DNA from 4 places in the Mucilaginibacter sp. 320_HR genome. Region 4 is predicted to be linked to each of the others. Evidence: riboswitches for the same ligand, from Rfam matches in the RefSeq annotation. Region 4 holds a riboswitch; each other region holds the start of a gene.
What was found. A riboswitch is a leader RNA that binds a small molecule or an ion and turns the genes downstream of it on or off. The one in region 4 is predicted to bind S-adenosylmethionine.
Positions count from the first base shown of each region.

Region 1: another riboswitch for S-adenosylmethionine. It lies ahead of AC59GT_RS19820 (peroxiredoxin); the one in region 4 lies ahead of AC59GT_RS08210 (O-acetylhomoserine aminocarboxypropyltransferase/cysteine synthase family protein).
Region 2: another riboswitch for S-adenosylmethionine. It lies ahead of AC59GT_RS02355 (SusC/RagA family TonB-linked outer membrane protein); the one in region 4 lies ahead of AC59GT_RS08210 (O-acetylhomoserine aminocarboxypropyltransferase/cysteine synthase family protein).
Region 3: another riboswitch for S-adenosylmethionine. It lies ahead of metH (methionine synthase); the one in region 4 lies ahead of AC59GT_RS08210 (O-acetylhomoserine aminocarboxypropyltransferase/cysteine synthase family protein).

Region 1 is NZ_JCAWAI010000006.1:223,947-231,615, forward strand. Features, by position in the region: gene AC59GT_RS19805 (type I phosphomannose isomerase catalytic subunit) at 1-485, shown strand, start outside; gene AC59GT_RS19810 (response regulator) at 553-987, opposite strand; gene AC59GT_RS19815 (PAS domain-containing sensor histidine kinase) at 1,004-2,488, opposite strand; SAM riboswitch class I at 2,929-3,043, shown strand; gene AC59GT_RS19820 (peroxiredoxin) at 3,202-3,837, shown strand; tRNA gene AC59GT_RS19825 (tRNA-Cys) at 3,851-3,921, shown strand; gene AC59GT_RS19830 (hypothetical protein) at 3,984-4,247, opposite strand; gene AC59GT_RS19835 (class I SAM-dependent methyltransferase) at 4,261-4,590, opposite strand; gene AC59GT_RS19840 (carbohydrate binding family 9 domain-containing protein) at 4,738-6,906, shown strand; gene AC59GT_RS19845 (cupin domain-containing protein) at 6,981-7,391, opposite strand; gene AC59GT_RS19850 (NAD(P)-dependent alcohol dehydrogenase) at 7,400-7,669, opposite strand, start outside.
Region 2 is NZ_JCAWAI010000001.1:522,130-529,798, reverse strand. Features, by position in the region: gene AC59GT_RS02355 (SusC/RagA family TonB-linked outer membrane protein) at 1-1,751, opposite strand, end outside; SAM riboswitch class I at 2,066-2,171, opposite strand; gene pta (phosphate acetyltransferase) at 2,449-4,542, shown strand; gene AC59GT_RS02345 (acetate/propionate family kinase) at 4,557-5,759, shown strand; gene AC59GT_RS02340 (glycerophosphodiester phosphodiesterase family protein) at 5,869-6,786, shown strand; gene AC59GT_RS02335 (hypothetical protein) at 6,790-7,669, opposite strand, start outside.
Region 3 is NZ_JCAWAI010000003.1:273,613-281,281, reverse strand. Features, by position in the region: gene metH (methionine synthase) at 1-1,532, opposite strand, end outside; SAM riboswitch class I at 1,661-1,771, opposite strand; gene AC59GT_RS11785 (Bax inhibitor-1/YccA family protein) at 2,126-2,863, opposite strand; gene AC59GT_RS11780 (hypothetical protein) at 2,952-3,518, opposite strand; gene murQ (N-acetylmuramic acid 6-phosphate etherase) at 3,603-4,406, opposite strand; gene AC59GT_RS11770 (S41 family peptidase) at 4,513-6,093, shown strand; gene AC59GT_RS11765 (S8 family serine peptidase) at 6,166-7,669, opposite strand, start outside.
Region 4 is NZ_JCAWAI010000002.1:580,421-588,089, forward strand. Features, by position in the region: gene AC59GT_RS08195 (hypothetical protein) at 204-728, opposite strand; gene AC59GT_RS08200 (trans-sulfuration enzyme family protein) at 835-1,950, shown strand; gene AC59GT_RS08205 (hypothetical protein) at 2,066-2,605, shown strand; SAM riboswitch class I at 2,790-2,899, shown strand; gene AC59GT_RS08210 (O-acetylhomoserine aminocarboxypropyltransferase/cysteine synthase family protein) at 3,122-4,435, shown strand; gene AC59GT_RS08215 (homoserine O-acetyltransferase family protein) at 4,518-5,573, shown strand; gene AC59GT_RS08220 (homoserine dehydrogenase) at 5,573-6,784, shown strand; gene AC59GT_RS08225 (dihydrolipoamide acetyltransferase family protein) at 6,882-7,669, opposite strand, start outside.

The sequences.
Region 1 (7,669 bases), on a different contig from region 4:
TAAGCGCGGGAGATGTGTTCTTTTTACCTGCCGGCCGTGTGCACACAATAGGTAAAGGCCTGCTTATTGCCGAAATACAGCAAACATCAGACATTACTTACCGCATATACGATTTTGATCGCGTAGATGATAAAGGGCAAAAACGTGAGCTGCACACCCAGGAAGCACTTGCTGCAATAGATTACAAGCATTATCCCGAATATAAAACGCAATATACCCCTGAGCAGAACGAGACCGTTGAACTGGTGAAGTGCCCGTACTTTACCACCAATGTTCTTGACTTTACGCACGCTACCACGAAGGACTATTCAAACCTCGATTCTTTTGTGATACATGTTTGCGTTGAAGGTGAATACACCATTAAGCATAACAGCGAAGCCTACAATGTAAAAATGGGCGAGTGTATTTTATTGCCTAAAACCATTAACAACGTAGCATTAGAAACTACTGCAGGATTCAAAATACTAGAAAGCTATATTGAGTAGATAGTAATATACTTCTAAAATGTTATTTAAGGAAGACGCGGTAATTCGCGTCTTTTTTATTGAGATACTAACCTATTTGCTGAAAGCCGAAACCGGGATCTATGGAGTTGAAGATGTCCTTCATGTAAGCCTCGTCTATAGGCTTAAGGATGTAATCTTTAATTACAGAATTATTTTTTGCACGAATAATATCATCTATGTCAATTGATGAGCTGATAGCGTAAACCGGGATTTTTTTGCCCAAACGAGCTTTAATTTCCTCGTAGTTGCAGGTAAATTCCCAGCCGTTCATTACCGGCATGTTAATGTCGACAAATATTACGTCGGGTAAAGTGTGGGTGTTAACGGGGTCTTTCAGGTAGTCAATAGCTTCTTTGCCATTGCTAAAATCAAGCGTATCAGCGTGTATACCCTTAATTTGCACCAGCTTTTTAAAGCCGTAAACAAAAATTTCATCGTCATCAATAATACAGGCAGTCATTCTTTTTCTTTCATCACTCATTATACAGTAGTATCTTTTACGATAACTTTACTGTAAATTTAGTGCCAACATCAACGGTACTCTCTACGTCTATACTCCCGCCCAGTGCTTCTACCTGGTTGCGTGTCATGAAAAGGCCTATGCCTTTGGCATCTTTATTATTATGGAAGGTGCGGTACATACCAAATAATTGGTCGCCGTAGCGCTGCATATCTATACCCACACCATTATCTTCAAAAACGAGGTAGATGTGTTCTTGCTCTTTGTAAGTATAACAGGTAATAACCGGTTGCCGCTGCAGGTGGCGGTACTTAATTGCATTGGTAAGTAAATTTTGGAAGATGCTTTCCAGATAGGCGGGTATATAGCTTATCTCTTGCGCGCCGCTAAAATCAGTGTTAAGTTGTACGTTCGTAGCCTTTATGTTAGTGTCCAAAGCCGCCACAACATTGTTAAAGATGTTTTGGAAGGCTACCGTTTTACGCTCTTTGCCTATCTCCGATTGTATTTTGACGATCTCATCCAAATGACCCATGGTAGCGGTCAGGCTGTGGCTGATGGTTTTTATATGTGAAAAAATCTCTTCCTTATCTGCTTCGGCTGTGCTTTCTTCAAAAAGGTTAACCATGAATTTGAGATTGCCCGCATGCGAACGAAGGTTGTGCGAAACAATGTAGGCGAAGTTTTGCAAACGTTTATTTTGATCGTCCAGCAGGTTGATAGACGATTGCATACTTAAGCCTCGTCGTTTAATTATATCAATGTCCTGGAAAATGCCACGCACCTTGACGCATTTGCCATCATCGTCAATTATCGGCTCACCTTTTGCCCTAACCCAAATAACGTTATTTTTAGCCGTGCGAAACAGCATCTCTTGATCGTAAGGTTTGCAGTGTTTTATAGCATCGTCAATCGCCTTGGTAATTACAGGCTGGTACTGTGGTTCAAAAAAGCTGATTGCCTCGTCAAAGGTCATATTAACGTCGCCGTATAGCTGATATATTTCAAATATTTCGGGAGACATATAAAGGCTCATTGTTGATACATCTATTTCCCAACCGCCAATTCTGGCAATGCGGCTGGTTTCAGAGTACAAGAACTCTGCTTTTTTAGCTTTTAACTCGGTAAGTTTGTGATGGTCAATGTAGCTGAGTACTCCGTATATAAACCTGCCGTCGTCGCCATCGTACTTCAAAGCCGTACTTTCAAACCACTGGTACCCCCGGTGCCTTGTAAGCAAACGGACTTGTGCTACGGGCGCAGGCCCCGGCCCCGAATAATGGGTGGCCTTTATAAAGGCAGCCTTGTCCTCGTGGTAAAGAAGATTGTCGTAAAAGTTTTTGTAGGAGCACTCTATATCGCCGGGTTTGTAGCCAAGTAAAGTGTAAAACCCGGCAGACCACCGCGCCTTTTGCGTAACCTGATCATACTGCCAGATACCGGTGTTTACATTGTTTATTAAACGGGCAAGGCGTGCAGCACTTTCTTCAGAAAAATTATCTGTTACCGTATTGCTCATCATTTAACCCGTTTCTTCTCTTTTATTAAATACCTTATTAAACATATAGGTACAATTTTGGTACCTGTACAACGCTGTTGTTTAATAATTGTCTATATTTTTAATTTATTTAACTTTTGGTAGATAATATTTCCTTGCTAATGTATAAATTAATTCGCAGCATTATTTCATATTTAACATTATACCTACAGTTATATTTAAAAGTATTAAATTATTACTGCGTTATACGTCGTAACACGTAAAAGAGTTGTGGCATCAATAACTGTCATGATATGGACCTTAGCAAAAGGAATTAATTGTTATTCATTATTTCACCAAATGTTGTGAGAATAAATTTTTTATTTGTTTGTCAGGCACTTAGATGAAAAAAGTATAAAATTTATAAAGTCTATAGGAATTATAGATTTTATATCTATATTTGTATCGATATCGTTCTTTAAATATACTTATCCAGAAAGACAGAGGGAAAGGCCCTATGATGTCTTAGCAACCTGTACCGGTATTATACCAGTGTAAGGTGCTAATTCCTGCTCCGAACTAAACGGGGACAGATAAGCTGATTTAACAGAAAACAGAACGTTTGTAAAAGCGTCCTTTTGGCTTGTATTTAGCGCCTCATCAACACTCTTCCGGGATAATTTTATTGGTTAAACGTTTGCAATTTGCATAGCTTTATTGCAGCAAACCGATACTTAAAACTTAATAAAATTAAAAACATGAGCTTACGCATTGGCGACGACGCCCCAAATTTTAAAGCAAAAACATCAAACGGAGAGATAGATTTCTACGAATACCTGGGCGACAGCTGGGGTGTGCTGTTCTCGCACCCGGCGGATTATACGCCTGTTTGTACAACTGAACTTGGTAAAACCGCATCGTTAAAAGATGAGTTTGACAAGCGCAATGTAAAGGTGATAGCATTGAGTACAGACAACGTGGAATCGCACAAAGGGTGGATAAACGACATAAACGAAACCCAGGGCGTTGAGGTTACATTTCCTATAATAGGAGATGAGAGCAGAGAGATATCACAGGCATATGATATGATACACCCAAACGCTTCTCTTACCGCAACAGTACGCTCGCTGTTTGTAATAGGGCCTGATAAAAAGATAAAGCTGATCATCAGCTACCCGGCATCAACAGGACGTAATTTCCAGGAGATTTTAAGGGTAATCGATTCGCTGCAGCTGACCGCGTACCACAGCGTTGCAACTCCGGCCGATTGGAATGACGGTGAAGATGTGGTAGTGCTGCCATCCATAAAAACAGAAGACATACCGGCTAAGTTCCCTAAGGGGCATAAGGTGATAAAACCTTATCTCAGGACAACTCCGCAGCCTAACAAATAAGGCTGAAAGATAAAGTCGTGTGGCCGAGAGGATAGGTGAGGGTCTGCAAAACCTTATACGGTAGTTCGAATCTACCCACGACGTCTGATTTAAAGTGTTCTTATAGTTTTCAGGAGCGACCAGCTGAAGAGCCGGTCGCTTTTTTATTAAAGTTTATGCACGCACCAGGTAGTCATGCAACGGAGGTTTTGCACGTTGGTGGTTTTTATGGGCTCAAACAACTCACCGTTTAACTCACGGGTATAGTTCAGCAATATCTGGTGGTTTACCAGGAACCTTTCTGATCCGTCAGGAAGAAGGTAGTGGTTGTTGCCCAAAGGCAAGACTTTATCTTCAATACCTATGTCAGAGGCCAGGCGGGCAAAGAAATAACCACCCGGTTTAAGCACCCGCCACATGGAGGTGACCATCGCATCAAAGTGTTCAATTTTTTGAGCAAAGTGCAGTACTGCTGATGACCAAGTCGAAAGATGCACCAGCAAAGGGCAGGTCTTCCGCAGGTGCTACCAAAAAGTTTGCTGAAGGCAGCTTTGGTGCAAGCACCGCAGCCATATCGCGCACCTGTGCCACCGCATCGGGGTTAGGGTCTACTCCAAATAGGTTATAACCATTCTGCAGGAAATAGACCAGATTACGGCCACCGCCGCAACCTGAATCTAATATGGTTTGACAATTGCTAAAGGTGCCTTTTAACAGCTGATCGAACAGGTAAATATCGATATTGCCAAACTGTTGTTGTAGGGTGTCTTGCATGCGCTAAATATAGGGATAACAAGATTGCAGGTTACACAATAGGCTTTAAACTTCTTGATCATTTTTAAAAAGAAAGCTTATTTTCCTTAAAATTATCAATATACTTGTTACCGAGTACCCCGATCATCCAAATACCAATAAGCCCCTGTGTCTACACTAAAATTTACGTTGCTGCTAGGCTGCTGCCTGCTTGCATTAACTTCTTATGCACAGAAGAAAAACATCAATTATCGTTACCAGATACACCGCAGCGCATCTAAAATTAAGATAGATGGCCTGTTGGATGAGCCAGGCTGGCAATCTGCTGACACCACCAGCGACTTTGCTATGGTATTGCCAATGGATACCAGCCGGGCCAATGTACGCACCACCGTGCGGATGACCTATGACGATGATAACCTTTACATATCTGCCGTTTGTTATCAGCCTACATCGGGGTATATGGTGGAGTCGCTGAAGCGTGACTTTAACTTTGGTAAGAACGACAACTTTATTTTCTTTCTCGACCCTTTTGATGCCCGTACAGATGGTTTTAGCTTTGGCGCCAATGCAGCCGGTGCACAATGGGATGGAACTATGTATGAAGGCAGTAAGGTAGACCTGAGTTGGGACAACAAGTGGTATTCTGTAGTGAAGAACTACCCGGACCGGTACGTTTTTGAGGCGGCTATTCCTTTTAAGACCATCAGATACAAAAAAGGCATTCGCGAATGGGGGGTAAACTTCAGTCGTAACGATCTGAAGACAACCGAAAAGTCGGCATGGGCACCGGTTCCTCGGCAGTTCCCTACGGCTTCGCTTGCTTACACCGGCACCATTGTTTGGGACAAAGCGCCTCCGGTGGCCAACAGCAATATCTCGGTGATACCTTACGCGCTTGCCGGTGTCACAAAAGATTATACCAATCACACAGGCACTGATTGGCGTAAGGACGTTGGCGGTGACGTGAAGATCGGCCTGACCTCATCGCTCAATCTTGACCTAACGGTTAATCCGGATTTCTCCCAGGTAGATGTAGACCAGCAGGTAATTAATCTTAACCGCTACGAGTTGTTCTTTCCGGAGAAGCGACAGTTCTTCCTGGAAAACGGCGACCTGTTCGCCAACTTCGGCTATTCAGACATCCGCCCGTTCTTTTCGCGCCGGATAGGGCTCAACGCACCTATACGTGCCGGCGGCCGTATGACGGGTAAGATTGATAAAAACTGGCGCGTAGGTGTGATGGATGTGCAAACAGGGCAGTCCGGTGGGGGACACCTGCCGGCGCAAAACTTTGGGATTGTTACCCTGCAGCGGCGGGTTTTCTCCCGCTCTAACATCGGGATAATGTTTGTTAATAAGGATGGTACAGGCAGCGCGCCTAACCCAGGCAACACTTCGCCTGCTTATAACCGCAACCTGGGTGTAGAGTATAACCTCGCCTCATCAAACAACCTGTGGACAGGTAAGCTGCTTGGTTTAAAATCGTTCACGCCCGGTATAAAGGGTCACGATTATGTGCAGGCCGCGCACCTGCAATACCTAAGCAAATACTGGACGTTATACCTGCAGGAGCAGTACGTAGGGCGCAATTACAATGCCGAGGTGGGCTACGTACCCCGTAATGGCTACAACAAGCTTAACCCCTTGCTGCTGCATAACTTTTTTCCTAAAAGTGGTGTAGTGCTGTCGCACGGCGTGCAGCTATCGTCAAACTACTTTTTTGACGAGCATTATAAACGTACCGATAACGAAAGCATCCTGAGCTATATAGTTACTTTCCGAAATCGTAGCGTGCTCACCTTTTCAGGTCTGGATACTTACGTAAAGCTGCTTCGGCCGTTCGATCCTACGAACACCGGCAAACCGATGCTGCCCGTTGGTTTTGAGAACCACTGGAACACCGGCGATGTGCAGTACGCTTCCAAGCCGCAAAGCCTGTTCACCTACCTGGCCGAAGCTTCGTACGGCGGGTATTATGATGATGGTACCCGGTTAGCTTTGATAGGGCAAATAGGTTACCGATTCCAGCCGTTTGTAAACCTGTCGTTGAATTTGGCTTTTAATGACCTGCGCTTGCCGCAGCCTTACGGCCATAATAAATTCTGGCTGATCGGTCCCCGCGCGGATGTCACCCTTACTAATACGCTGTACTTTACCACCTATGTACAGTATAACGAGCAGGCTAATAACATGAACATCAATACCCGCCTGCAATGGCGCTACAAGCCTGCGTCAGACTTCTTTGTTGTTTATGGCGATAACTCCATTCCTTCACCATTTATGGCCAAGAACCGCCAACTGGTAATAAAGTGGACGTATTGGTGGAATATATAAGTGGGTCTTAAATAATAAAGCGGTTGCAAATTGACGACAGCCAATTTTTAACCGCTCTCAGCTAAATCTATTTTTTATTCAGCAGCGTTGTACTGCTCATCTGTCACCGGGTCCAGCCAGTTCACTATACCTTTTTCTGTGTTGATGCCTATAGCCGTATGGATCATTATCGAATCCGGCGATGCACCGTGCCAGTGTTTAATACCTGGCAATACGTTAATAGCACTGCCAGCTTCAATTTTTTGGATAGGCGAACCCTCTTCCTGGTAGTAGCAGACACCTTCTTTTACAAGTAGTATCTGGTTGCTGCCGTGCGTATGCCAGTTGTTGCGGGTGCCGGGTTCAAAAAGTACATCGCTTACGATGCAGTTAGTGTTATCGTCTGGTGCTACAAACGGCTTTAGCCAGGCGCGGCCGGTAAAGTAATCTGCAGGAGCCGGCTTATAACCTTCGGCTTGCATTTCTTCATCGGTGTAATGTTCCATGGTCGTTATTAGTTGTTGTTTTTTAGTGACGCCATATCAATCACAAAACGATATTTTACGTCACCCTTCAGCAAACGTTCGTAAGCTTCGTTGATCTCCTGTATGTTGATCATCTCGATATCGGCAGTGATGTTGTGTTCTCCGCAGAAATCAAGCATTTCCTGTGTTTCGGCAATGCCGCCGATCATTGATCCTGCAAAGCTCCTGCGTTTAGGTATAAGGCTGAAGGCAGCTACAGGCAGCGGCAGTTCCGGCGCGCCGACCAACGCTAAAGATCC
Region 2 (7,669 bases), on a different contig from region 4:
GATGATACCAGCGGGTCGCGTGAGTTACTAAGTGTGTAAAGGCCAGCAACTGCCAGTTTAGGTGCTATCTGGTCGTTTTGCTCGTTTACAATAGTACTTATGTTGCCACCAATAAATGCATCCAATGAAAAATCCTTATTTAGCTTTTTAGTGTACTGCAGCCTGCCTTCGGTATTGGTTTCGCTTACGTGATAAGCGTCTTCTTCATAAGAGCCGAATGGTGTTCCATTGGTACCATAGGCTACCTTTATTTTGCGACGGTCATTGTAAAAATCGGTACCGGTCCTAAAATTTGCCGACAGACCGCCACCAATTTTGTAATTCAGTTCGATGCTGCCAATCAGGCGATCTTTATACTGACCAACTGTATTCTCATACGCGATGAAATAGGGGTTGCTATAGTAACTATTGTTCCAGTTAAAGGTGCTGCCATCAGGGTTTCTGTAGTTTTTCAACTGGCTTATATCCACCTGGCGGCCAAACCATGTAAACTGAAGCATGGTGCTGGTTGCTCTGCGGCCGTAAGCGCCCGGGAGGTTACCTGCATCGTCTTTAATATAATTAGCTATAGTAGTAACGGTAAGCTTTGCTGTTGGCCTAAATGTGGTGTTCAATAAAAATGAATTACGGCCCAGTGATGAATTAGGCACCACACCGGTTTGATGCAGGTTATTGTATGACAACCTGAAATCATACTTGTCTCCGCTGCCTGCAAGTGCAACACCATTGTTTAGGGTGACACCTGTGTTAAAAAAATCGCGTACGTTACTAGGGTGCGCTACAAAAGGTACCGCAACACCGTTGGAATTGAATTGCGGGATCAATCGCCCATCCAACGGAGGGCCCCAGCTTTCATCCACACCATCGTTAACGCCTCCGCCCTTGCCATCCACGTAGCTGAATTTTCCGTTGGATCCCTGCCCAAACTGGTTTTGATAATCAGGGAAAACCTTCAATGTTGCAAAGCTGGTATTAGAGTTTATGGTGATGCCGAGCCCTTTAGCACCCTTACCTGTTTTAGTTTTGATTAGAATAACGCCTGCAGCTGCGCGATACCCGTACAGTGCAGCAGCGTTAGGCCCTTTAAGTACGCTTATAGATTCTATATCCTCAGGGTTGAGGTCTGAGATTGCATTAGGGAAGTCCCTTGAGCCGTTTGCACCCTGGAACTGGGAGTTATCTACTATAACCCCATCTACCACAAACAGTGGCTGATTATTACCCGATACAGATGTTTCACCCCGGATAACTATACGTGATGATCCCATATCGCCCTGGCTGTTGGTTACTTGTACACCGGCAACTTTACCGGCAAGCGCGTTTACCAGGTTGCTTTCTTTAGCTTCTGATATATCGCGCGATTTTAGGCTTTGCACCGCGTAACCCAATGACTTTTTGTCTTTGCTGATGTTAAGCGCGGTTACCACCACCTCGTTTAATGAATTTGCGGCTTCTACCAGTACTATTTGCAGCGGCGCGTCGGTTTGTGTTACCGTGATCTGTTGCGTGGTGAAGCCTAGGTAAGACACCCGCAGCACATCATTTGGTTTTGCATTAAGGGAAAACCTGCCCTGTACATCGGTCTGGGTGCCGTTGGTAGAACCCTGTACCGATACCGTAACACCGGGGAGCGGTTGCCCGTCTGACCGGGCGGTAACAACGCCGCTAACCTTAGCCGTTTGGGCAAGGGCAGTTTGCAGCAATAAAAATGGCAGTAGAGCCGCCAACAATAGCTTGTAAAGTTTTGACATGACTATTAATTGTAAAAGGTAAAAAATGCCCGTACGAAAGCCATAAGGCAGTTGCGCTGCAGTAAGCTATTGTAAAGGATGTTTAAATAATAAGAGGCTGCAAGCCTCAGCTGTATGGGAAATTAAATTAGCAGCAACAACGCATGCCTTGCATGAAACATGCAGATGAAGATAGCGAGTGATTAAAAAGCGAGCGCAATGTAAAATGTGTTTTCATAATAATATAGCATTAACAATATTGCTTTTTAGCCATCAAGATTGCACCGGGGAGATATTGTGTACTGATAAGCCTGACAGCTAAGCATGTATTGTAAACATTATCTCTTCTGCCAATGGCAGACAGGAATTAGCACCTTTATACTTATTGTACAGGTTGCTAAGACGTCACAGGGCCTTTCCCTCGGTCTTTCTTGATAACTATAAAGAACTATTTCGCTGCAAATATATAAATAAAATATAAAGACTATAGAATTTATAGATTTTATTCAAAATAAATTATTATCTCGCTTGCATTGCTTCCAATTACCACCAAACCAAGTAAACACCCGCCCTTGCACAATAAACAATAAGGCTGTGCTACTTGTTAGCTATGACAACTTACAAAGGCGACTTCAATCACCTTATTTATTAATTTACAACAGGTATTTGCAAGCAGTTAGCTTTACCTTTGCCTGGTAAAAACTATACATTATTTACTTTGACTAAAAGCATTTACATAGCCTCTGCTGAACCCTATAGCGGTAAGTCAGTTATTGCGCTTGGGCTGGTAGCCATGCTGCTGGGCAGGGCACAAAAAATAGGTTACTTTAAACCTATAATACCGCTTGCTCCGCAAGAACAGCCGGACAGCCATATACAAACCATCCTGTCGCACTTCCAACTGCCGCAGGCATATGCAGACACCTACGCGTTTACAAGGCAAGATGCAATGCAACACCTGAAGGACGGGCGACAAGGCGATATGCTGGACGCAATCATCAGCAGGTTTAAAACACTTGAAGCTGCCTATGACTACACCGTTGTAGAAGGCAGCGACTTTGCAGGCCCCGCTACAGCATTTGAGTTTGAAACAAACAGGTTAATTGCCAAAAACCTGAATGCACCGGTTTTACTGCTGGTATCTGGCGATAATAAAACTACTGCCGAGATTGTACAGGACACGCTCAATTTTTGGCGTGCTTACCAGTCGCACGACATACAGGTGCTTGCCGTGGTGGCCAATAGGGTGCAATCCACCCAAACCGCTGATGTGAAGCAACTGCTTATGGCGCAACTGCCCGAGAACATCCTGGTTTCTGTTATCCCTGCAGAGCAAACACTCGAAAACCCTACGGTAAACGACATTTTTGAACGTTTGAACGGACGTTTGCTCTTTGGGCGGGAACACCTTACCAACCAGGTAGATCATTTTGTAACCGGCGCCATGCAGGTGCCGAACTTTTTAAATTATTTAAAGGAGAACGTATTGATAGTAACGCCGGGCGACCGCGGCGATATTATTATCAGTTCGCTGCAGGCCAACTTGTCTGCAAGTTACCCCAGGGTTGCAGGCATTGTACTTACAGCGGGCAGTATACCCGAGGAGCCCGTAATGCGCCTGATAGAAGGATTGCAGAATGTTGTACCGATACTTACCGTAGACTCCGGCACTTTCGAGACTACCAACAACATCGCATCTGTTAAGGCGCGTATAACGCCTGACAATTCAAAGAAGATACAGCTTGCCATAGAAACATTTAACAAGTATGTAGATGTTCCTTCGCTGGAAAAAATGCTGGTGACCTTCCACTCGGACGCGATGACACCCCACATGTTCCAATACCAGCTTACACAATGGGCGAAACGGCAGCGCAAAAATATCGTTTTGCCGGAGGGTAACGATGACCGTATTCTTCAAGCCACTGCAAGGCTCATCTCCCAGCAATTGGTAAATATCACGTTGCTGGGCGATCCGGGAGAAATAGCGGCCTCCGTAAAGCGACTGGGTATAGATGTAGACTTAAGCCAGGTTAATATCATATCACCTGCTAACTCCTCCTTTTATGACGACTACGTGCAAACGCTTTATGAGCTTCGAAAAAGTAAGAACGTAACGCTAGAGATGGCACGCGACCTGATGACGGATGTATCTTACTTTGGCACCATGATGGTTTATAAAGGCCATGCTGATGGAATGGTATCAGGTGCTGTACACACTACGCAGCACACCATACGGCCCGCGCTACAGTTCATCAAAACCAAGCCGGGTATTTCTACGGTATCATCTATATTCTTTATGTGCCTGGCAGACCGGGTTTCGGTATTTGGCGACTGTGCCGTAAACCCCGACCCTACCGCAGAAGAACTTGCAGAAATAGCTGTTTCTTCGGCAGATAATAGTTCCAGGTTTGGTATCGAGCCGCGGGTCGCTTTGCTTTCTTATTCTTCGGGCACGTCCGGCTCGGGCGAAGACGTAGAAAAGGTAAGGAGGGCTACACAACTCGTACGAGAGAAGCGTCCGGACCTGAAAGTTGAAGGGCCAATACAATACGATGCGGCTGTTGATCCTGTAGTAGGCCGTCAAAAGCTGCCGGGGTCTGAAGTGGCCGGGCAAGCAAGTGTACTCATCTTCCCTGACCTGAACACCGGTAATAACACCTACAAAGCCGTACAACGCGAAACAGGCGCATTGGCAATTGGACCAATGTTGCAAGGGTTGAACAAGCCTGTAAATGACCTTAGCCGTGGCTGCACCGTTGACGACGTTTTTAATACAGTTATTATTACTGCTATCCAAAGCCAGGATAGCTAACTATACTCTTGCACATGAATATTTTTGTGATTAACTCGGGCAGTAGCTCTATTAAATACCAGCTCTTCATACAGGGATCTGTTACACCGCTTTGCAGCGGCCTTGTAGAACGGATAGGCCATAGTGACGCGCAGATAACTCATAAATACCGCCTTGATAACAAGGAAGATGTTATCCGTATAGAGCAGCCAATTGCAGACCATGAAGCAGGCATGCTGGCTGTAGCAGAGCTATTGACAAGAGCGGACATTGCCGTTGTACAAAGCGCAGCGGACATCAACGTTGTTGGCCACCGTATTGTGCATGGCGGAGAAACATTAACGCACACGACGGTTATAACCCCCGAAGTAAAAGACAGAATACAGGCCTTGTTTCCGATGGCACCGCTGCATAATCCCGGCCATTACGAAGGCATTAAGGTAGCAGAAAAAACTTTCCCAGCGGCTACGCAAGTGGCGGTATTTGATACCGCATTTCATCAAACCCTTCCTGAGAAGGCATTTCGTTATGCTATACCTAACACGCTTTATCATGAGCTTGGCATAAGGGTTTATGGCTTTCACGGGATCAGTCATCAATATGTTAGCCGGGAGGCAGCACACTACCTCAGCAAGCCGGATGCTAAAGTAATTACCATACACCTTGGCAATGGTTGCAGCATGGCCGCAGTAAACGCTGGTAAATGTATTGACACCAGCATGGGGCTTACGCCGTTGGATGGCCTTATTATGGGTACACGCAGCGGTAGTATAGATGCATCTGTACTGTTATACCTTACCGAACAAAACAACTACACTACGGAACAGTTGAAAAATCTGCTGAACAAGCAAAGCGGCATGCTTGGCTTAACAGGCCACAACGACATGCGCGATATAAGCGCGCTTTACCGGCAGGGCATTGTTGAGGCTAAGCTGGCTTATGAAATGTACGCCTATCGTATCAAAAAATTCATTGGCGCTTATGCGGCCGTTCTTAACGGGCTGGATGCAATAGTGTTTACAGCAGGTGTTGGCGAAAACGACGCGCTCGCACGCGAGCTGGTATGCCGAGATATGGAATACCTGGGCATCGGTATAGATACTGCCAAAAATGAATTAAGAGAAAGCGGTATTCGCGACATTAGTGCTCCCCAGGCAAAAACAAGGGTACTCGTGATCCCCACAAACGAAGAACTGGAAATAGCCAGGCAATGCCAGGACTTGTTGATGGGCGCCTGATCTATCGTTTTATATTTTTTAAGCGGGAATTGTAAATAATCGCATCAGTACTTATTGTTAATACTGTGCTAACATTACGGCTATAATTTTGGCGAACACAACATGCCGAATGAAAAACAGGAAAATTTATCTTATCGCAGGATTATCGCTGATTGCATTATCTGGATTTACCATCAGCAGCAACTTACTTATGCAACCCGCGGAGTTCCCGGCGTTTGATACAGAGGCTCACCGTGGGGGCAGGTCGCTCATGCCCGAAAACACCATTGTCGCCATGAAGAACGCCATAGACCTGGGCGTTACCAGCCTGGAAATGGACACCCACATTACGTCTGATAACGAGGTGGTACTTTCGCACGACGAGTTTATTAATCCGCTTTTCACGCTGGATCCTAACGGCCAGGAGATCACGCCCGAACAAGCCAAATCGCTGGTGCTTTATAAAATGAATTATGCTGATTTGAGTAAATATGATGTGGGTTCTAAATTGTACAGCAATTTTCCGAAGCAGAGGAAGGTAAAGACCTATATTCCGAAGCTTGGGGATGTCATTGACTCGGTACAAACCTATTTAAAGGCTAATCACAAGAAGCAGGTATTTTATAACATCGAGACAAAGTGCTCTCCGGCAGGCGACAATATCTACAACCCTGTACCGGAAGAATTTGTAAAGTTGCTAATGAATGTAATAGAGCAAAAGAAAATAACGCCATACGTGGTTGTTCAGTCATTTGACAAACGTACGCTGCAGATTATTCACGCGCGCTACCCCCAAGTGCGTACATCCTATCTTATCGCCAATAAGAACAGCTTAGAAACCAACATAGCCGACCTCGGTTACACACCATTTATTTACAGCCCGGCTTATAAACTAGTAAATGCTGACCTTGTTAAGCAATGCCATGAAAAGAATATTAAAGTACTACCCTGGACAGTAAATACTAAAGAAGAAATAGACGCGCTTAAAGCCCTCAAAGTGGACGGCATTATATCAGATGATCCTACGCTGTTTAACGTCAATAACTAAACCCTACTGACCGGCAGGTGTGTATTCGTAAACTACTTTGTACGCCTCGTTTTTAAGTTTGGAAGAAAGCTGGCCTATTGCCAGATCTTTACGCTGTGGTGTGGGCTCACAAACAGAGTAGGTTTTGCCTTTATATACTACGGGATCGCCAACAGGCTTGTCAAACTCTACCGCCATGGTAATGTGCGTAGGATAAAGCATAGCTATCATAGGCAGATTGTATATTTCCTTTACGAGGTAAAAGAACAATGCGGCACGGTCGTCGCAGTCGCTGTATTGCGAGGAAAGCGTTTGCTCGGGCGAAAGGCGCTTTTCATGGCCGTAGTTTTCTTCGTCGTTCTCGTATAAAAATGCGTAGCGGGTGAAGTGCATCAAATAGTCTACCCCTTTTACAGCGCTCATCCCTGAAACATTTTTCCGGAGGATCGGTATCAGCGAGCTATAGGTTACCTTGCTTACTGGTATGTTAAAATAGCTTTCGAAATCTACTCCCGGGTAGTTCATAAAAATCTTTCCCACTTCCGGGTTAAGCTTTATGTTGAAGTAGTATGCTTTGTGTTTATAGGTGAATTGCAGCTCCTTTTCCTCGTAACTTTCCGGGCTAAAATCAGGCATGCGGGTAACCTTGTAGGAGAAAGATTTAGTAGCGCCAGGAACCTTTACGGGTACAGGTACAGGAGGATCCTGGTTAATGTCTGCCTTGGCATAATCATGATAGTTAAGGCACATGTACTTTTCCCCATCGACATTAAACGAAGGTATATCTGTGATGTCCTCGTCATTTAGTACGTAGAAGATAACCTTATCCTTAGTAAGTGCCAGCCGGGCATCGTAACCCGAATGGGTCATCAAGAACCACTTATATAGGGTATACCGGGCATAA
Region 3 (7,669 bases), on a different contig from region 4:
CGGTAGCTGCGTTCGCAGATCTCCTTACGGCGCTCGAGTGTATCTGCCTGGCCTCTTTCGTCAAAAGCCATTACCACTGTAGCCGCACCATAGCTTAGTATCTTTCGTGCGTATTCTTTAAATTTATCTTCACCTTCTTTTAGGGAAATAGAGTTTACAATACCCTTTCCTTGTAAGCACTTCAACCCAGCTTCAATCACAGTCCACTTGCTGGAGTCGATCATGATGGGCAGTTTGGCAATATCCGGCTCGCTTGCAACAAGGTTAAGGAACTTAACCATTACTGCTTCCGAATCGATCATGCCCTCGTCCATGTTGATGTCGATCACCTGCGCGCCGCCTTCTACCTGTTGTAAGGCTACGGAGAGGGCTGCTTCGTAATCTTCAGCAAGGATAAGCTTAGAGAATTTTGGTGAGCCGGTTATGTTGGTTCGCTCGCCAATATTCACGAAGTTGGTTTCCGGTGTAAGTGTTACCGCTTCCAGGCCGCTCAGGCGCAGATAAGGCTCAATTTGCGGTTTTTTGCGCGGTGGATATTTAGCGGCTTTCTCGGCAATACAGCGAATATGGTCTGGGGTAGTACCGCAGCATCCGCCGACAATGTTAACTAAACCGGCCTCCATAAAGTCATCTACCTGGTGCGCTGTTTCATGAGGGGTTTCATCATAAGCGCCAAATTCATTAGGCAAACCGGCATTAGGATAAGCAGATATGTACACACCTGCTTTAGCTGAAAGTTCTTCCAGGTGCGGGCGCATTTCCTTGGCACCTAAGGCGCAGTTTAACCCTACAGATAACAGGTTTGCGTGACTAACCGAATTCCAGAATGCTTCTACTGTTTGCCCTGATAGGGTGCGGCCTGAGGCATCGGTAATGGTACCCGAGATCATTACACCACCGGTAGGCCTGAAGGCGGCCATGTCTTTGCCTGCGGCTTTGCACTCGTGCTTGTAACGGTCAATGGCAAACAGTGCAGCCTTAGCGTTTAGTGTATCAAATATGGTTTCTACCAGCAATACGTCCGAGCCGCCGTCTACTAACCCGCGTACCTGCTCATAGTAAGCTTCTGCAAGGTCGTCAAAGGTAACGGCCCGATAGCCGGGGTCATTTACATCGGGTGATAAAGAGGCCGTACGGTTGGTAGGCCCAACAGCACCCGCTACAAAACGCGGTTTTGACGGGTCTTTTTGTGTGTACTCATCTGCCGCTTCTTTTGCTAAGCGGGCACCTTCGTAACTTAACTCGTAAGCCAGTTCCTCCATGTGGTAATCAGCCAGGGAGATGCGCTGGGTGCTAAAGGTGTTAGTCTCTATAATGTCCGCACCTGCGGCTAAATATTCGCAGTGGATGGCTTTAATAACATCAGGGCGCGTAAGGTTAAGCAGGTCATTGTTCCCCTTCAGGTCGCTTGCATGATCGCGGAAGCGCTCACCGCGGAAATCATCCTCAGTAAGCTCGTAGCGCTGTATCATGGTGCCCATAGCGCCATCAATCACCAATATCCTTTTCTCCAGTTCTTTTCTAATATCCATTGTATCAGTGAGCAGTTGACAGTTAACAGTATGCAGATACGCATGTTGCATTGGCAATTACTGCTTCTGCAAACCCGAAACTACATATACGGCTTATATCGAAAAGTCAGGTGTACGGTATTGACTTTCGCTTATCTTTCCCGGCCATTGTTGTTTGGGCCAAGTAGAATGTAGCACCTTGTAAGCACAGGTTGCTAAGACATCGCAGGGTCTAATCCCTCCGCCTTTCTCCATAAGCACTACAAATATGAAAATTAATGTTGTATTGTACAAGGCCGCGCCTGCCGCTATGAAGGAAGTTGCCTTAGGATAATTTACCCTTCAAAACTGCAAAAGTGTTCAGCTTTTTTTGTGCCGGTCCATTAAACACCCGTTTTTGAACACCTGCTTAAAACCTGTAAAAAATGCTTAAATGAACACCCCATAGCAGTTTTTCATGAAATATACGATGTGCGTTCTTTAAAAACCACACTGTTTTGCAACGCTATTTTCAGTTTTATTTGCAAGTAATAAGGTAAATTACAGGTTAAAATGTCGAATAAAAAAGGCTGCCTTTTTGAGGAGCAGCCTTTGTAAATAGCGTTAATAAAATGTTACCTGCGGTTGCCGCCGCCAAATATGCGCAGCATGAACAGGAACAGGTTTACAAAGTCAAGGTAAAGGGTTATTGCACCCATAATGGCCATCTTTTTAGCGTCGTTGCCGGCGTAGCCTATTTCGGCACCAAGGCGCTTAAGTTTTTGAACATCATAAGCAGTAAGGCCTACAAACACTGCAACACCTATGTAGCTAATGATCACGCTTAAGCTGTCGCTGTGCATGAAAAAGTTAAGTACACTGGCTACAATGATGCCTACAAGCAGCATCATCATAATAGAACCGAATTTAGTAAGGTCCTGATGGGTAATATACCCGCCTATCGCCATGACGCCGAACACCACTGACGACGTGATGAACACGCTGGAAATAGTACCGATAGAGTACCTGTAAAATATGTAGCTAAGGCTGATGCCCATTACTGCCGAAAATGCAATGAACAGCACGATTAGCGAAGTAAAGCTCATTTTATGAAAGCGTGAGCCTGCAACGATAATAAATATAAGCGGGGCAAACATAACGGCTATGCCTAGCAGGTTGCTCTGGCCGGTAACGTTGTTCCTCAACATCGAGCTCAGGTCGGGGTTGAAGGCGAAGATGTAAGAACATACCGATGATATGCCCAGCGCCACAAACATCCACATAAATACATTTGCAATGAACTTACGCGACGCCTCGGCATCCTCTATATGACTTACGCTATCGTAAACGTAATTTGTTGTTTTGGTTTCCATTTTTTTATTGAAATGTTATTTGAGTTTAAAACGTGATAATCGCTGTAAATGTTGTAATACTTTTTAAAGCTTGCAAGCGGATGATCAATTAATTGAGGCGTTTTTGGAGCTGTTCCTCTACCTGTTTAAATACTTGCAGCGGTTTTAGTGTGCGCCAGCTGAGGTCGTCGAGCCTGCCGCCAAAGTTAATGTAGTAGTCAACATTGCTGTGCCTGAACTCGTCCCGCACATGTTCCCTAAAGTTTATGCCTGCTATCCATCCATCCTCAACATCTTGGAACCATTCTTCATAATAACTATCGTCAGAGTAATGGTAGTTCAATACGTTCTCGCCTATCAGCACAAACTTATTCACCCCTTCATCCATCATCAGCTCCAGTATTTCACGTTTGAGCATCATAATGTCGTTGTTAATGGCATCGTTCCATTCGCCTATCATTTCTATAATGCTGTACCCGCGGTCATAGTCTACGTACAACACCTTTATATATAATGTATTGGAGCCGAATGAATCCCACTGCGGGTGCAACAGGTAGTTATATATCTGCTTATCGTACTCAAACTCGTTATACTGTGTGGCGTAAAAGGGCGAATGCTCGTCCTCCGATGCTATGTAATCATCGCGCCATTTATAATATGGTTCTATCTCGTGCATTTACCCTAAGCCCCCTCCAAACCTCCCCCTGAAGGGAGAGGCTTTAAGTTTTTTAATCATTTATTGAATTTGCATATCTGCGAACTACTTTGCAGCTTCTACAGCTTTACGTACACTGCCGTGTTCTTTTAACAGCCTGGCGGCGGTTTGCTCGTCTAAACCAGTCTCGTTCATCACCATCCGGGTCCCCCTGTCTACCAGCTTATTATTGCTTAACTGCATATCTACCATTTTATTACCCTTTACACGGCCCAATTGTATCATTACGCTTGTACTCAGCATATTCAGCACCAGCTTTTGCGCAGTACCAGCCTTCATGCGGGTGCTTCCGGTAACAAATTCAGGCCCGGTAACTACTTCTACCGGATACTGTGCCACGCCTGCTACAGGGCTGCCGCTGTTACAAACAATGCAGCCGGTTGCAATCCCCTTTTCGTTAGCGGTTTCAAGTCCGCCTATCACATACGGGGTAGTGCCCGATGCCGCTATGCCCACTACCACATCGCCTTGGTTTATATCAAAAGCCTGCAGGTCGCGCCAGGCTTGCTCTGTATCGTCTTCGGCAAATTCTACTGCCTTGCGTATTGCTGTATCTCCCCCTGCTATTATACCTACCACCCAATCAAAAGGAACGCCGAAGGTTGGCGGGCATTCTGAAGCATCAACCACACCCAGCCTTCCGCTGGTGCCCGCGCCAATGTAAAACAACCTGCCGCCGGCACGCATTTTCTCAGTAACAACAGCAGCAAGTGCTTCTATCTGCGGCATCGCCTTTTCTACTGCAAGCGGAACCGTTTTGTCCTCGTTGTTAATGCTGCGCAGCAGTTCGCCCAGGGGCATATGCTCCAGCCCGGTGTAATTAGAATCCTTTTCCGTAGTGCGTTCCATTAGCAGGTATTTTTAGCAAAATTGAACAAAATTACACAAAGCAACGAAGATGATATAAATTATAGGTGCTGAAGCGTAATGATTAAATTTGTCGTAGATACATCTGATGAAACACACGGCAGCGGTAATATTCCGCACACTTATTTTACTGCTTATTGGCATTGGCCTTGGTATTTTTATTACCGACAAACGGTCGGGCCGCCGCTTTTTTACCACCTCGTCCGGAGAAGATAAAATATCAAAGGTACTTGGCCTGGTAAACAGCAGTTATGTAGATAGTGTGAATACCGACAGCATTGAGGGCGTTACCGTAAACGATATGCTGCAAAGCCTCGATCCGCATTCGGTTTACCTGCCTGCGCAACAGGCACGTAACATAAGCGAACGCCTGCAAGGAGGGTTTGATGGGGTAGGGCTTGAATATCAGTTATTGCGCGACACCCTGGTGGTTACTATGGTTTACCCTAATGGGCCGGCAGCACGCGCGGGGGTACAAACAGGTGGCAAAGTGCTGGAGGTAGACGGAAAGCCATTCTCTGGTACCGGGCTTACACTTGCACGGGTAAGTAAAAATTTCAGGGGAGAGAAAGACTCAAAAGTAAAGCTCACGGTGCTTACACCAGAGGGGCAGTATAAGGATTTTATAATTAAGCGCGGGCACGTTACACTAAGCAGCCTGGATGCGGCGTATGTAACGGGCAATACGGGGTATATAAAAATAAGTAAGTTTGCATCAACTACGGATGCTGATTTTAGGTTGGCGCTGGCACGGTTAAAGGTAGAGGGTATGCAAAAACTGGTGATAGACCTGCGTGGAAACGGTGGCGGGTACTTGAACACTGCTACTGCGTTAGCTGATGAGTTTTTACCTAAGGATAAGCTTATTGTTTATACCATGGGCGCGCATGAACCACGCACGGACTATACTGCTACCGACTCGGGTGTTTATGAGGAGGGTAAGCTGACTGTTATAATTGACGAATATTCTGCATCGGCAAGTGAGATATTGGCGGGTGCCCTGCAGGATCTTGACCGCGCTACAATTGTTGGCCGCAGATCGTTTGGCAAAGGACTGGTGCAGCAGCAATTCCCTTTCGGCGATGGTACTGCAGTTAACCTTACCGTGGCGCGGTACTATACACCGTCGGGCCGGTCCATTCAAAAATCTTATAAACATGGGGCGCAAAGCTACCGTAATGAACTGGCCGAGCGGGTGCGTAAAGGCGAGCTACTGTCTGAAGAAAGCAACTTAACGGATAGCGCTTTTGTTGGCGCTGCAACTTACCATACTACAAAGGGGCGAAAGGTGCTGAGCGCAGGCGGCATAATGCCAGACGTTTTTGTACCTGACGATACCACACGCGAAAGCCGGCTGGTAGGCGCACTGTTGGTTAACCAGCTATTTAGCGCTTATGTAATTGATGCCATGCAGCCTTTGCTTAAAAAGTACCCTACTGCAGATAGCTTTATAAAAGACTACCAGGTGAACAGTGCTACGCTATCGCACTTTTTATCGTATGCGGAAAAAGCGTCTAAGGAGGTTAAAGCCAAAGATGTTGGCGCCGATGCTCCGGCTATTGCCACATTGCTTAAGGCAAATGCCGCCCGTTTTAAATGGGGCATTAATGCTTACTACCGGGTGGTTAACGAGAACGATGAAACGTTTAAAAAGGCTATCACAATTTAGACCACACGGTACGAAATAAGAAAGCCGGGTTCGTTTCGAGCCCGGCTTTCTTATTATTGCGCATTTGGTGCGTTAGATACTTCTTTCGCCTTTAAGTTTTGAAGCGATCATTAAAGCTTTGTAAGCGTTAACTACGCCGCCTGTTTTAGATAAAGTAGTAAAATCAACCTTTTCTTTGGTGCCTGGTTTAAGCACCATGGTGCCATTAAGCGGAGAGGCCGATTCCAGTATCACTTGCTTAAGCTGTTTGGCAGTTAGCGTTGGATAGTACTCCAATACCAAAGCAGCAACACCTACGGTAATTGGCGAAGCAAAGCTGGTGCCATCGGCAGTGTTAAATTCGGCATCCTTATCAATTGAGGTTACTTTTACGCCCGGTGCAAACACATCTACGTTCTTTTTGCCATAGTTGCTGAAAGAGCCTGCAAGGTTCTCGTCCAGCTTTGCGGCTGATGCACCCACGCTGATCACGTTATCCGCATCTGTACCAGAGCCATCTGCAAAAATATCATTCGGGAACTCCGGCTTGGCATCCACATCCTGGTTATCGTTACCGGATGCCTGTACCAGTAACACGTCTTTAGATGCCGCGTATTTAAATGCCGCATCCACCCACTCTTTGTGGGGAGATAGCTTTTTACCAAAGCTCATGTTGATCACTCGCGCGCCATTATCTACCGCGTAGCGTATAGCATTAGCAATATCCTTATCGTACTCGTCGCCGTTAGGGACTGCTTTAATAGCCATTATCCTAACATTATCCGCCACGCCATTGATGCCGTAATTGTTATTACGTGCAGCGCCAATCAGGCCGGCAACGCCTGTACCGTGCGATGCATCTTCAAACTTTAGGATGTTGTTACCGTAAGGTTTACCATCCTGTACATTAGGGTCGTCGCCTACTATGCGTTTACGCGCATCCAGGTCTGGGTTAACGTCATTGTTCAATTTTGCGAGGTATTCGCTCAGATCATTAATTACCTTGGCATTGTCGGCAGCACCGCCTTCCTGTTCAAAAACGGACTGCCAAACATAAACGCTTCGGCTAATGGTATCGTTACTGCTTTTTATTTTAGCCAGATCTTTAACGGTGAAAGTGCCGTCTGTTTTAAGGTTAAGCGCGCGTTTAATGTAGCCACTGGTTGCCATCAGCGCGTTCATAGCAGGCTGCAGGTCGTTTAGCTCCTTGGTAGATTTGCTTACCGTTTCATCATACTGTAGTTTCACTTTTTCCCAGTAAGCAAATTCTTTTTCGCTGCCTGCAGGTGCTGTAGTTACATTAAGGTATTTACCTTTTAAACGGTTGTACTCGCGTACTTCTTCGGTGGTTTCGGTAAAGTCGCACTTGCCACCCGGTCCACCTAGAAAGTCCCAGCCATGTACGTCATCTATATAGCCGTTCTTGTCATCGTCGATGCCGTTGCCGGGTATCTCTTTGGTATTTATCCAGAGAACAGGTTTAATATCTGTCTGAGCGGTGTCAATGCCGCTGTCAATAGTGGCAATAACCACTGACTTGCTCTTTTTGCCAGCGACCAATTGGTAGGCTTGTTTAAGGCTGATGCCAACATAGCCG
Region 4 (7,669 bases):
TTTGAACATCTAAAATGACGGTCAGTTTACCAAATCGGATAACCTCACGCGGGGTGACCTTTATCGAACCTAGCAAATCCTGGTATTTTTCCAAAGTAGATAATTTTAATGCGCCGCCTTGCAGCGTTTCTCCCAAACCATTTTTCTTCTACTAAAAAGTGTGGAAATTGAAGGTTTTGGAACGGCAAAATGTCCTTATATGGCTACTTGATCTCTTTCACAAACACCTTGATTTCTTTTATTTTAATACCGGTAAAACAATCGTCAGCACAGTTTTTTGGCACATAGCCTGCGGATGAAATAACACCGTTGTTTTCAGCTTCGAAGTAGATATCATTTTGCTTTTTGTCGACATTAAGCCATTCGTGCTTAGCTTTGGTATACACTTCATCTATGGTGAGTAATGGGTGCCCGTCGGTGTGGGTGTTTAATGTAGCGCCGCTTTCTGTCCAGCTATTTTCTACCACCAGTTCATTTGTATTTGGCTTGTAATGACCTGATTTATATTCGCGCAGATTTACCTTACCGTTTACAACTGTCAGCTTTGTTTCTGCATGGAAACCTGTCCAGGAGCCGAAGTACGCAATATAAGAGTAGGTATTGTTAGATGAGGACTTAAAATCTGACCATGCCTCGAGACTTTGATCCAGATCTGTGTTAATACCTTCCTTTTTGCAGGCAGAAAGGCTAAATATTGTCAATAGTACAATTGTGTAAAGGTATTTCATCAGTTTAGGGGTTTGATGTCTTGAGGTAATTACGTTGTGGATATGAATAACGCTACAACATTGCTGGATATTTCTTTTTATTTTGGCGGCAGTAATAATGTTGAATATGAATCTGGAAACTATAGCGATACACGCAGGAAACCATATAGATGAAACATCAAAAGCTGTAGTACAGCCTATTATAATGGCTACGACTTTTCAACGCGGCCAGGAGGGCGGTTACCCGGGCGGGCACATGTACAGCCGTGCATCAAACCCTAACCGTGCTTTACTGGAGAACGTATTAGCGAAACTGGAGGGCGGTATAGAGGCTGCAGCTTTTTCTTCCGGTAACGCAGCGGGAATGTCGGTGTTTCAGGCGTTGGAACCTAGTACCCACATTATTGCCCCTGATGATATGTATCATGGGCTTCGTAATCAACTTAAAACACTTTTTGCAGGGATATTGGAGTTTGATTTCGTTGACGTAAATGATCAAGGGGTTTTAAGGTCATACATAAAGCCAAATACAGGTGTTATATGGCTGGAGACGCCCTCTAACCCATTGTTAAAGGTTACAGATATTAAACAAGCTGTTGCAATAGCTAAAGAACACGGCATTAAGGTGGTTTGTGACAATACTTTTGCAACGCCGGTTTGCCAGCTGCCATTAGCTTTAGGCGCAGATTTGGTAATGCACTCTACAACGAAATACTTTGGTGGGCACAGCGATTTGATGGGCGGAGCGCTGATTACCGCAGAGAAGAATGAATGGTGGGAGAAGATACGCAACGTACAAACCATGGGTGGCGCTATCCCCTCGCCTATGGATTGTTACTATCTTACTCGCAGCATAAAAACACTGCCATACCGTGTTCGTGGGCATGTTGCAAATGCGCAGTTACTTACAGCTTATTTGGAAAAACATCCTAAAGTAGAACAGGTACTATACCCAGGCCTGCCATCACACCCCCAACATGAAATAGCAAAAGGGCAAATGACTGCTTTTGGCGCAATGTTCTCCTTTACGGTTAAAGGTGGCGAGCCAGAAGCGCGAAGGGTAATAAACACCCTTAAACTATTCACCCAGGCTACTAGTCTTGGTGGTGTGGAAAGCTTAATAGAACACCGTGCATCCGTTGAAGGTCCTGATACCAAGACTCCTTTTAACTTGTTGAGAGTATCCCCAGGACTTGAGCATATAGATGACCTTATTGCTGATCTGGAGCAAGCTTTAGGTTAATGGCGGTATGTTAAACAGTTGCTACGCGCTATTTATGTATTCAACACAACGCAAATTCACCAAATGTTTATAGCATGTTAATACCTGATTGACTTTTAGTAAACAAGTTTGAAGCATGAAAATTACTATTATAACTGGTGTTTTATCGGTGTTGATGTATACCGTAGCATCCGCTCAAATGAAGAGCTCGTTCGGCTTGGGTGCAGGCGTAAATCAGCCTTTAGCTGCAGGGTTTAAAATTGGATGGGGCGCTATAGCTCAGGGCAGTATTCGTTTAAACGATAAATTGGGGCTTGTACCCGCCATTGGGTACGAACGACTTAATGCTGAAACAAACCATACCTACACAATTAACAATGCCATTTACATTACCCGCAAAGCGGATATTTTGTACGCCGGATTAGCTGCAAAATACTATATAACAAATAGCATCAGCCTTAAGCTGGGAGCTATGGGGTATTTTGTGGCAGGCAGTGACGATGTTGTTGCAGGGGTTTACCCGTCGTTTGCGTTAGCTTACGAGCCTACAATCAACAACAGGAAAAACATCGAAATAAGCCTCAGGGCAGATGCAATAAAGTTGCGGGCCGATCCAGACTATACCAGGGTGATAGTAGGTCTGCGGGTGGTATATAATTTTGCTTTCAGAAGATAGCAATTTAGTTTACTACTTCTGGCAGTAGCTAAAAATTGATTCTCATTGAGGCATGTACAGGTAAGTAATATTTATGATATGACAATAAAATTGAAATATTATTTGGATAGTAAAATTATATCGCCATATATTTGGAACATTATTTGGTAGCGATACCTTGATCAATTCCCCTCAAAAGGATTTTGGTTTATAAAGAAGCGGCGAGAGATCAGGCTCAAAGAACCGCTGGCAACCCTCCGGAATGGAGAAGGTGCCAATTCCTGTCCCGGAAAATAACCCCGGGGGATATAAATTTTTAATCATGAAAAGTACGATCCACTTCCAGCACAATAATAAGCAATCACAAACGGTTAACCGTTCTGCATACAACCATATAAATGGCTGTATTTATATGTGTTGCTGCTGCTAGCCGGTAAACACACGTCCCTTTTATTTCTGAAGAAACGTGAAAAGCAGGATACCTTATCCTGCGCCTCAATCGTAATATTTCAACAAAATCCTTAAAATCTACAGAACATGTCAAGCTTAAAATTCGAAACTTTACAACTACATGCCGGACAGGAAGTTGATGCCACTACAGGTGCTCGCGCTGTCCCTCTTTACCAGACCACATCGTACGTTTTTAACAGTGCCGAGCATGGTGCAAACCTCTTTGCCTTAAAGGAATTTGGGAATATATATAGCCGTTTGATGAACCCCACCACTGATGTGTTTGAAAAACGCATTGCAGCTTTAGAAGGTGGTGTTGCTGCACTGGCAACAGCCTCGGGCCAGGCGGCGCAGTTTATTGCTTTGAATAACATATTACAGGCTGGTGATAACTTTGTTACCTCTCCTTTTCTTTATGGTGGCACTTATAATCAATTTAAAGTTGCTTTTAAGCGCCTTGGAATAGAGGTTAGGTTTGCCGAAAGCGACACTGCTGAGGCTTTAAAAAAGCACATAGATGATAAAACAAAAGCAATTTACGTAGAAACCATCGGCAACCCAGGATTTAACATTCCCGACTTTGAAGAGGTTGGCAAGTTGGCAAATAAACACGAGCTACCACTTATAGTCGATAATACATTCGGCGCGGGGGGGTACCTGTTTCGCCCGTTGCAGCACGGGGCGCACGTGGTTGTAGAATCGACCACTAAATGGGTGAATGGCCATGGTACCAGCATTGGCGGAGCTATAATCGACGGCGGCAATTACAACTGGGGTAATGGTAAATTCCCGCAGTTTACCGAACCTGCAGAAGGTTATCATGGTTTGGTGTTTGCTGATGTATTTGGTGTTAATGGTCCTTTTGGGAACATACAATTTATTATCAGAGCTCGCGTAGAGGGATTGAGAGATTTCGGTCCGTCACAATCCCCTTTTAACGCCTGGCTTAATATACAAGGGCTGGAGACGCTTTCTTTACGTGTGCAGCGTCACGTAGACAATGCACTGGAACTAGCTAAGTGGCTGGAGCAACATCCGCTGGTTGCTAAAGTCAACTACCCAGGTCTGGAGTCATCACTTCAACACACATTGGCAAAGAAATATCTTAAAAATGGTTTTGGCGCCGTACTGTCATTTGAAATCAAAGGTAATAAAGAGCTTGCTTCCAAAGTAATCGACAACCTTAAGCTTGTAAGCCACTTAGCCAACGTAGGCGATGCTAAAACATTAATTATCCAGCCATCGGCTACAACTCACCAGCAACTAAGCGAAGCCGAGCAAGCCGCAGCTGGTGTAACACCGGCAGGGCTTAGGGTAGCTGTGGGAATAGAACATATTGATGATATAAAGGCAGATTTTGAACAGGCATTTGCTAAAATAGAGCAACCTGAACTCGCATAACGATTTTAGTTTTTTTAGTTTTTAAGTGATGTTATCAGGGAGCAACCAAATAAGTTGCTCCCGCGGTAACGATAAAAAAGAAATGAGTTTACAAACTTTTAAATACACAGGCACATTTGAATTTGAAAATGGCCGCAAGTTAAAGGGTCTGCAAATAGGCTATCATACCTACGGTACTTTAAACAAAAAAGCTGATAATGTAATATGGGTATGCCACGCTTTAACTGCAAACTCTGACGTATTTGACTGGTGGAACGGCCTCTTCGGAGAAAATGACCACTTTAATCCAGATGAGCACTTTATAGTGTGTGCAAACATTATCGGTTCACCCTATGGCTCCGATAATCCGCTTACTATAAACCCGATAACAGGTCAGCCTTATTACCTTGCTTTTCCTGAATTTACCACTCGAGATCTGGCGAGAGCGCACCAACTCCTTGCAGATTGCCTGGAAATATCAGCTATAGAGATACTGATCGGCGGTTCGCTTGGAGGGCAGCAAGCTATGGAGTGGAGCATAATTGAGCCTGAACGTATTAAGAATTTGATACTTATTGCCACTAATGCGCGCCATTCACCCTGGGGTATTGCTTTTAACGAATCTCAACGCCTGGCAATCACTGCTGATCGTACTTTCTACGCCGGAGCGCCGGATGGTGGTGCTAAGGGCTTGAAAGCCGCTCGCAGTATAGCACTCCTATCCTACCGTGGTTATAAAACCTACGACATTACCCAGCAGGAAGAGGATAGCACGCTTTTAAGTGACTTTAAAGCATCATCTTATCAAAACTACCAGGGACAAAAACTTGTGAATCGCTTTAATGCATATAGCTACTGGTACCTTACCAAAGCTATGGATTCGCACAATGTTGGTCGTGGCAGAGGTAGTGTCGAGAAAGCGCTGAGCCTGATAAAAGCCCGTACTCTGGTCATAGGCATCAAAACGGACATGTTGTTTCCTATAGAAGAGCAGCAATATCTATTCAGACATATTCCAAAGTCAGCTTTCGCTGAACTGGATTCTTTTTATGGCCACGATGGATTTTTAATTGAAACAGAACTACTAACAAAAATAATCACGTCTTTTTTTAAGACGGACGTTAAAGGAAAAATAATAGAATTGCAAAAGATAGCTTAATGAGTAAGAAATTAAATATTGGCCTCTTCGGTTTCGGAGTTGTAGGCCAGGGACTATATGATATTATCCGTACCAAAAACCTCAACCTCGAAATTGTTAAGATCGCTATAAAAGATCCTAATAAACAGCGTACACTTCCGGAGGAGCTATTCACAACCGACCGTGACGAGATACTTAATAACCCCGAGATAAATACAATTGTAGAGTTGATAAACGATACCGAAGCAGCATTTGAAATTGTTTCGCGTGCACTTAGCTCTGGTAAGAACGTGGTTTCTGCAAGTAAGAAAATGATTGCTACTTACCTGAACGAGCTTATTGAACTTCAACATAAGCATGGTACGTCCCTGCTTTATGAAGGTGCAGTTTGCGGTAGTATACCGATTATTCGCAACCTTGAAGAATACTACGACAACGAACTGTTGCACTCTATTAGTGGCATTTTCAATGGATCATCTAATTACATCCTTTCTAAGGGTTTTTTGGAAAACCTGGATTATGATTCGGCATTAAAGCAGGCACAAGACCTTGGCTTTGCAGAGACGGACCCAACGATGGACGTTGGTGGCTTTGATGCTAAATTCAAGCTCATTATTGCAGCTTCGCATGCTTATGGTGTGATTGTAGACCCTAAAGATGTGCTTAACATAGGGATACAAAACCTTTCTGCTAACGATATCCAATACGCCCGCGAAAAAAACCTGAAGATTAAACTCGTACCAGTTGCTAAGGAGCTTGATGCACGGCATGTAGCAATGTTTGTATTGCCAAAATTTGTTACCGAAAGCGAGTTCCTTTATAACGTGGAATACGAATATAATGGTGTTACTGTACAGGCTGCATTTGCCGATCAGCAATTCTTTTTCGGCAAAGGCGCAGGGGGGCATCCAACCGGCTCGGCTGTATTGTCAGACATTGCAGCATTGCGTTACGATTATGCCTACGAATACAAAAAAGCAAAAGCCGTACGCGACTTAAACTTTACCAACAACGTAGAACTAAACATCTACTTACGTTATGAAGATGAAGAGTTGGTTAATGCGCTCGAATTTATTCATATAAAAGAGCGCTTTTATTCAGGTGATTATAAGTTTGTCACAGGAAAAATCAATTTGCAAAAACTGATCGACAATCAACAGCGTATATCAGACAACAAGGCATTCGTAGCCTTTGCCGATCAGCTAACAGGGGTCAGCTTAGCCTCGGCATAAATGCGAAAACGGAGTTTTTAGTAGATACTCCGGACGATTGAAAACAAAAGGCCCAAATTGGGCCTTTTGTTTTTAGAAAGAAATCACATTTAATTAACTATATCGTTCGGTTGATGTCCCATTTCTCCAGGTAATCCCCAACTTTTCTGACAAACCTCCCACCTAACATTCCGTCTACAACGCGGTGGTCGTAAGACAAGGACAAGAACATCATATGTCTTATTCCAATTGCATCACCTTGTGGTGTTTCAATAACGGCAGGTTTCTTTTTAATAGCACCAACGGCTAGGATAGCTACCTGCGGTTGATTAATAATAGGCGTACCCATCACATTCCCGAAAGTACCAACATTGGTTATGGTGAATGTGCCGTCCTTCACATCATCAGGTAAAAGCTTGCCAATGCGTGCACGGTTTGCAAGGTCATTTACCGATTTTGCCAGACCAAGCAAACTCAGTTCATCAGCCCTTTTTATAACTGGTACAATCAAATTCCCATTTGGCAAAGCTGTAGCCATGCTGATGTTGATATTCTTTTTCTTGACGATCTGTGTTCCGCTTACAGAAATATTGATCATCGGCATGTCAATGATAGCTTTAACTACCGCTTCTATAAAAATTGGTGTTAGGGTGAGTTTTTGTCCTTCACGTTTTTCAAACGGCCCCTTTACCTTATCGCGCCACTCTACTAACTCCGTAACGTCAACTTCCACAAAGGAGGTTACATGTGGCGAAGTATGCTTGCTGTAAACCATATGGTCAGCTATCAATTTACGCATACGGTCCATCTCTATTATTTCATCGCCACCTGAAACGGATACAGCAGGTTTAGACGCCGGTATTGCAGCTTCCGGCGCTGCTTGCTGTTTGACAGCTGCTTTAGCTT